DNA from 2 places in the Lysinibacillus sp. LK3 genome. Region 2 is predicted to be linked to the other one. Evidence: riboswitches for the same ligand, from Rfam matches in the RefSeq annotation. Region 2 holds a riboswitch; the other holds the start of a gene.
The links. A riboswitch is a leader RNA that binds a small molecule or an ion and turns the genes downstream of it on or off. The one in region 2 is predicted to bind FMN.
Positions count from the first base shown of each region.

Region 1: another riboswitch for FMN. It lies ahead of VK91_RS04815 (ECF transporter S component); the one in region 2 lies ahead of ribE (riboflavin synthase).

Region 1 is NZ_LDUJ01000007.1:83,699-87,421, forward strand. Features, by position in the region: gene VK91_RS04810 (sodium-dependent transporter) at 220-1,566, opposite strand; gene VK91_RS04815 (ECF transporter S component) at 1,786-2,373, opposite strand; FMN riboswitch at 2,591-2,776, opposite strand; gene VK91_RS04820 (hypothetical protein) at 2,920-3,723, opposite strand, start outside.
Region 2 is NZ_LDUJ01000001.1:188,617-192,339, reverse strand. Features, by position in the region: gene ribE (6,7-dimethyl-8-ribityllumazine synthase) at 1-467, opposite strand, end outside; partial or broken gene ribB (3,4-dihydroxy-2-butanone-4-phosphate synthase) at 495-1,112, opposite strand; gene ribE (riboflavin synthase) at 1,137-1,775, opposite strand; FMN riboswitch at 1,975-2,100, opposite strand; FMN riboswitch at 2,217-2,342, opposite strand; gene VK91_RS00895 (YibE/F family protein) at 2,563-3,687, shown strand; gene VK91_RS00890 (YibE/F family protein) at 3,684-3,723, shown strand, end outside.

The sequences.
Region 1 (3,723 bases), on a different contig from region 2:
TTGCTAAAAAGATTGAGATTTTTTGGGTTGGTGCGGAAGGCTTCTTGACTCCCGTGGATTAACGAGACAGGTGAGCCCCTACACGGAGGAAGCTGCTGGCACTCGCCCACAGGAAAGCAAGTAGCCTTGCAATAGAAATCCACTTCTACCTTTCTATTGACTGTTATGTTTTTAACACTAAGAGAAGGTATTTTTCCTATGGCGGAATATACCTTTTCTTTAATACTGCAGTAGCATATTAACAAACACAACTAGAATGATAATCGGTACAACAACTAGCATTAACATACGATATGTCGAATAATACCCTTGTCCCATTTGACTTCCCGTTAGCAATTCTCTCTTCACAAATTCTTTATCCACTACATAGGCAATAAAAATAGCAATGAATAAATTCCCTAGCGGAAGCATGATATTCGACACTAAAAAATCGGTTGCATCAAAGATACTTTTCTCAAAAATCATTATATCCGATAAAACACTCGAAGAAAGCGCTGCTGGAATGGCTGCAATAAACACGACTATACCAAGTAAAAGTGTCCACATTGGACGCGATTTCTGACTATGCTCCATAAATGCCGCGACGATAATCTCATATAAACTAAATGATGACGTTAATGTAGCAAATAAAAATAGCAATAAAAACATGGCTAAAAACACTTCACCAAATGGCATTTGACTAAATGCTGTTGGTAGCACCATAAATAGCAAACCTGGACCCGCTGCTGGCTCTAAATCAAAGGCGAACACAACAGGGAAAATCGCTAAACCTGCTAAAAATGAAACAAGCACGGTTAACAGCACTACAGAACCCGCTGAATTCGGAAGACTGACATCTTTTTTTAGATAAGAGCTATATGTAACTAGACAAGAAAAACCTACTGCTAACCCAAAGAACGATTGCCCTAAGGCTTCTAATAATGCCTTACCCGTAATATTCGAGAAATCAGGCCATAAGAAGAATTTTACCCCTTCCATTGCCCCATCTAATGTAACTGCACGCACAACAAGGACAATAAACATTATGAAAAGTAACGGCATCATCCATTTATTGGCCTTTTCAATCCCATTTTGTACACCTAATGAAATCACAAGTACGTTGGCTAATGTAAACAACACTAGACCAACTAGCGTAATCCAAGGCGTGCCTATAATTTTTCCAAATAATTCAGCAGGATCTACTGCTGGATCAATTACCGCGCCAGCTACACCTAGCCCGCTATAAATAAAGATCCAACCTCCAACAACGCTATAAAAAGTTAATAATAAAAAACAGCCTAGCACGCCCATTCGACCAATCCAGGCCCATCCTGGCTTAGTTGGAGCAATTTTTTTATACGCTGTTACAGCCTCGGATTGTGTACCACGTCCTAAAACATACTCGGACAATAACATCGGTAGTCCTATTAACAAGGTAAATAACACAAAGATAAGGAAAAATGCTCCTCCACCACTTTGTCCTGTTACATAGGGAAGTTTCCAAATTGCCCCTAGTCCGATCGCCGCACCAGCTGATGCTAAAATAAAACCTAATTTACTAGACCATTGTCCTTTTTTTCCACTCATCTCTTCAAACTCCTCAAACATTCTAAACTCTTCTCTATTTTACATGAAAATATAGCTTTCGACTAGGTTATAATTATAAAGTACTAGTTAGCTTTTTTACCCCATTACTTTTTTCTATATTTATCCGTTAGTTTTGCCTTTCTTTTCTTCACACCTTTCCCTATCCATCATTCCTTCCAACAAAAAACCTCAGGTATGTTCACCCGAGGTTAGTAAAAATTATTTTGTTATATAGATAGAACGCTGGCGGTCGATCCACTTGCGCATAGTTGTAAATAAAAACGCCATAATAGCCGTTAATAAAATACCTTTCACAATGTTAAATGGTAAAATCCCAGCGATAATCATTTTATAAAGTGAGTCACCTACAACAGGTTCCATTCCTAAGAAGTATGTGTACATCGGTAAAAATACTGCGTAGTTTAAAATACTCATCCCTACTGCCATTACGACTGTTCCTGTCGCTAAACCTCCAACAAGACCAGCAATTGTTTTAAAGCGATTAAAAATAAGGCTTACAGGCAAAATAAATAAAATACCTGTTGCAAAGTTGGCAATATGACCTACTGGCACACCTGTTGGCGTTCCAGAGAAAATCCAATCCAATACATTTTTAAATAATTCTACTAAAATACCAGCTACAGGCCCCATTGTGATGGCTGCTATTAATGCAGGCATATCACTAAAGTCGACTTCCAAGAATGCTGGGAATGGTGGAATTGGGAAATTAAAAAGCATTAATAAAAACGAAATACTGCTCAGCATGCCAATCGTAATAAACGATTGAAGTTTAACATTTTTCTTCATAGAAAACTCTCTCCTCTTTGCTGATTCAATCTCGCAAGAAGAAAGGTGACGATCTTTCAATTGTTAGCACGAAAAAACCCTTATGCATAAAGAGCACAAGGGAGAAAGGCATGACGAATAGGCGTCAATTTAAACTATTTTTGAGCACTGTTTAAAAAGCCATACAAAAAAAGCGCTCGGTCATAGTTTATTTCATAACAATGAATGACGATCGTACCTCCATCTTCTCCCATCCAGACTTTAACTGTCGGCCTCGGAATCACACCAAGTCAGCCATGCAAATAAATTTGCACAGGTCGCGGGCTGAAGAGCGAAGCATAAACCATTCGAGTTAATGGAAACATTAACGGTTCACCACTCTATTACCGCCGGTCGGGATTTTCACCCTGCCCCGAAGATGAATCATATTATTTTATACTACAACCTTACTATAATTAATTATTAAGAAAAAGTAAATAGTTCTGCTTAAAAAATTCCGATTAGATTTGTAAGTATTGTAAAAATGGAGCATTCCATGTTACAGGAATGCTCCATTTTTGATTTTGACTAAGGCATATATTGTTTATTTGGCCCCACAGGCTTTGGCAAATACGTTTTTAAATCGAATCCTTCCCAGCTTTCTTGGACCACATTATCCAAGCGTAATTGTTGGTCAAAGCTAGCAGCAGTTAACATCATAGCTTCAATTAATTGGGTAGCGCGAATTGGCTCCATCGATGCTAAATCTAAGGGAATATCGAATGTTACGACTACACCTTCTGCTTCCTCTTTCACGGTATATGTTACGTTTTCAGGAACGACTGTTACATAAACATCATCATTTTTGTTTTTCATTAGTGTAAGTGCCTCTGTAACATTAGCAAATGTTTGACGGAAATCTGGTGACAGATATTCTGCCCCACTACCATCTTGGTATAAATAATAATTAAAATGCTTGGCGTTTGTTAATGACATGGCTTGACTTGGCTCACCCTCCTGAGAAAACTCATAAGGTGTGCCATCTTCATTTTGAATCTCAACTTCCGTATATTCAGAATCCGAGAAGGTATCCTCTAAAGTCCCTTTGTATTCATTAACGGTAGCTGATGCAACATCATAGTCATTGTCCTTTGGTAATACGTGGACAAGCTTGTCTTCCTTCTCCTTCAGTTCACCTTTAAAAGGATGATAATCCGTAAACCCTTTGGCTTCTTCATCTATTTGAGGAGCATATTTTTCATACATCTGTAGGGTAGAAGGCTTTTCTGTTCCAAAATCAGTTGCTACACGCTCATTTGGTATCACATATGTCATTGGAACACTTTCTGCATCGCGTCCTGCCAAACCAATACGGAAAACGACAGCATCTTT
Region 2 (3,723 bases):
GATCCAATCATTTTCTTTAGATTTGCCATCTCAATTGCAGACATTGCAGCATCATAGCCTTTATTACCAGATTTCGTTCCTGCACGTTCAATTGCCTGTTCAATATTTTCGGTAGTAACAATTCCAAAAATAACAGGTACATTCGTTGACAATGACACATTGGCAATGCCTTTTGCCGATTCATTACAAACATAGTCATAGTGTGTTGTAGAGCCACGAATAACAGTACCTAAACCAATAATAGCATCATATTTCTTGGTTTCTGCCAGTTGTTTCGCTATAAAAGGAACTTCAAAAGCTCCTGGCACCCATGCAACATCAATAGATGCAGAATCAACCCCATGACGAGTTAAACCATCCATTGCCCCATCCAATAATTTGCTAGTAATAAACTCATTAAAACGACCCACTACTACTGCAATTTTCAAATCCGTTCCAATTAATTGTGCTTCAAATGTTTGACCCATTGTTCCTTCTCCTTTTTACATAGAAATTTTAGTTTTATTAGTGGATAATTGTTTACGATAAGCAACCAATGCTTCTATCGAGATCATTTTTAAGCCATGATGTGCAGCGTAATTTGTTAGTTCTTCAAACCGAAGCATATGCCCATCATCACCCATAATTTCGCAAATAACACCTGCAGGTACGCTATGACAAAGCTTCGCTAGGTCAATAGTGGCCTCCGTGTGCCCTCTCCGTTCCAGCACGCCTTGCTCTTTCGCAATCAACGGAAAAATATGGCCTGGTCGACGAAAATCAGTTGGCTTAGCTTGCTTTTCTATCATTCTTTGTATCGTTAGCGCACGCTCAAAGGCGCTAATCCCTGTCGTTGTTTCTACATGATCGATACTTACCGTAAATGCGGTTTGATGGTTATCTGTATTGTGCTGAACCATTGGATATAAATCTAGCTTTTGTGCAAGCTGCTGCGAAATCGGCGTACAAATTAAACCTCTACCATTGGTTGCCATAAAGTTGATTGTTGCTGGTGTGATGAATTCAGCGAGTGCCAGAAGATCTCCTTCATTTTCTCGATCCTCATCATCAACCACCACAATCATATTGCCCTGCCTTAAATCCTCTATGGCTTCTTCAATTGAATGTAGCACGATGATCAACTCCTATTCTGTGATTTAAAAACCATGTTGTGCTAAATAATCTCTTGTAATAGCTGGCGTTGTTTGCCCCTTTTTTAATTGCCCTATAATGTATTTTCCAACTAAATCGGTTTCGATATTAACGATTGCTCCAACCCTCTTCATACCTAAAACGGTTTCTTTGTAAGTATGAGGAATAAGTGAAATTGTGACACTCTTGGCTTCAACATGAAAAAGGGTTAAGCTTGTGCCATCAATTGTTATGGAACCCTTTGGAATACAAAAGTTGGTTAGTTCCTCTGACATTTCGATATCAATATAAACGGCGTTTGCTACTGGACGTTTTCGCAAAATTTTGCCGACTCCATCAACATGACCAGCAACAAAATGGCCACCAAATCGCCCATTAGCAGGCATGGCACGCTCCAAATTAACAGAATCACCTATTGCCAGCTGCTGTAGATTTGTTGCTTTGACTGTTTCAGGCATAACATCCATCGTAAGCTGCTGTTGTGTGAAATTTGTCACCGTTAAACAAACTCCATTGACCGCTATACTGTCACCAAGCTTGACATCCTCCGTTATCTTGGCTGATTGAACCGTAATTTTCATACTGTCCCGATCACTTTGCAAGGCTTTTATGATACCAATATCCTCTACAAGTCCTGTAAACATTCCATCACCTACTCTACTTTATTAGCACTTCTATCCTTAACTTTTAAAGTTGATCTACCTATTTTTGTGCCTTATCCTTCTCCCTTCTCTCGTTAGCAATAAAAAATAAAAACCCCTTTACATCAAAGGGGTTTTGGGAGTATAAGACATCAACAAATAAGCCTATTTGAAAACAATTTTTTCATAGACTGTCATCTCACTCGTTCTTCTCCCATCCAGACTATCACTGTCGGTTTTGGATTTGCACCAAATCAGCTTGCGCTCACGGACTTTGAATTGCTTCATCACCGCCGATTGGGAATTTCACCCTACCCCGAAGAACATCTTCTATTCGATTGTGGCTAAATAAAAAAACTTCCCACAAGATGATTGGGAAGTTTTGTAATAAATGCATAGTCAAATAAACCTTCTAAATTAGAATCAATTTAAAAAGTTCGCATTTTTACCCTTCTCCCATCCAGACTGTAACTGTCGGTTTTGGATTTGCACCAAATCAGCTTGCGCTCACGGACTTTGAATTGCTTCATCACCGCCGATCGGGAATTTCACCCTACCCCGAAGAATATTTTTATTTAGCTAGTCTTACGATAACACTATTTTATTATATTATCCATCCTTCTTTTTAAATTTTTTTCGAAGCATAAATTTTAAACAGCTTTGACTCGACTTGAAAAATGTAAAAGATGTTATTAAAATGATGACATTTAACCTGTTTATGGAACTTCTTAATCAAAAAAACGTTCCTTTACAAGTGACTATTCAGTCTAGCAGTTTGGAGGTCATTTACTTGACATTTTTTAAAAATATACCTTTTAAACAAGCTATTTTCTATGCCCTATTAGCACTCTGTTGTGGGGTTTCGATCGTTTTCGTACATCATAACGAACAATTTTATGATCGACCGATAGCGGAAATAACGCAAGTGGATGTAACAGCATCAGAACCGATGACAGATATGTATGAAAATGAGGATTTTTTGTTTACACAGGAGATTATGGCCATTATCAAAAATGGTCAGCATAAGGGGCAATTCATTCATTTGACGAATGACTATTCTTCGTCTGGTGCTTTTGATCAAGAATACCATGTAGGAAATGAAATCTTTGTCACGCTAGATGATCGCACAACAGAATCTGTTTTAACAGGAACCATTCTCGATTTAAAACGAGATCAAACCATGGTAATGATTGCATGGATTTTTATTTTTGCCCTACTTATTGTAGGTAAAAGACAAGGCTTATTTTCTATCATTAGTTTGAGTGTCAATGCTGTGATTTTATCATTCGCATTAGATCTTTATGTGAAGCATGGGGGCGTAAGCCTGTTATTAGTCAGCGGCATTTGCGCTCTGCTATTTACGATTATTTCGCTACTACTTATTAGTGGATTGCATACAAAAACATATGTAGCCATCGTGTCCACACTTTTAGGCACTGTTATAGCGCTTATCATAAGCTCTATTGTAATGTGGTTGACAGGTGAAAATGGTCTTCGTTATGAAGAAATGCAATTTTTAACACGTCCCTATCGTACCGTCTTTATGGCAGGTTTATTTATTGGCTCACTTGGGGCAGTAATGGATGTTTCTATTACAATGGCTTCCTCAATTTTTGCTTTATACGAGCAAGATCCTACAATCTCTGTCAAGGCTCTGAAATCTTCGGGACATGAAATCGGTAAAGATATTATGGGTACCATTACAAGTATCTTATTCTTTGCCTACCTTTGCGGCTCCATACCTATGATTATTCTCTATTTAAAAAATTCTTCCACATTAGGGCTTACATTGTCCTTAAATCTTTCATTAGAATTAGCCCGTGCCTTAGCAGGGGGTATTGGTGTTGTCCTTACGATTCCTATCAGTCAGTATACCGCTATATTTTTCATTAATCGAAAGAGGGTTCAAGGATGAATGTTGTCGTCTTATTAGCAGTTATATTATTCGTGT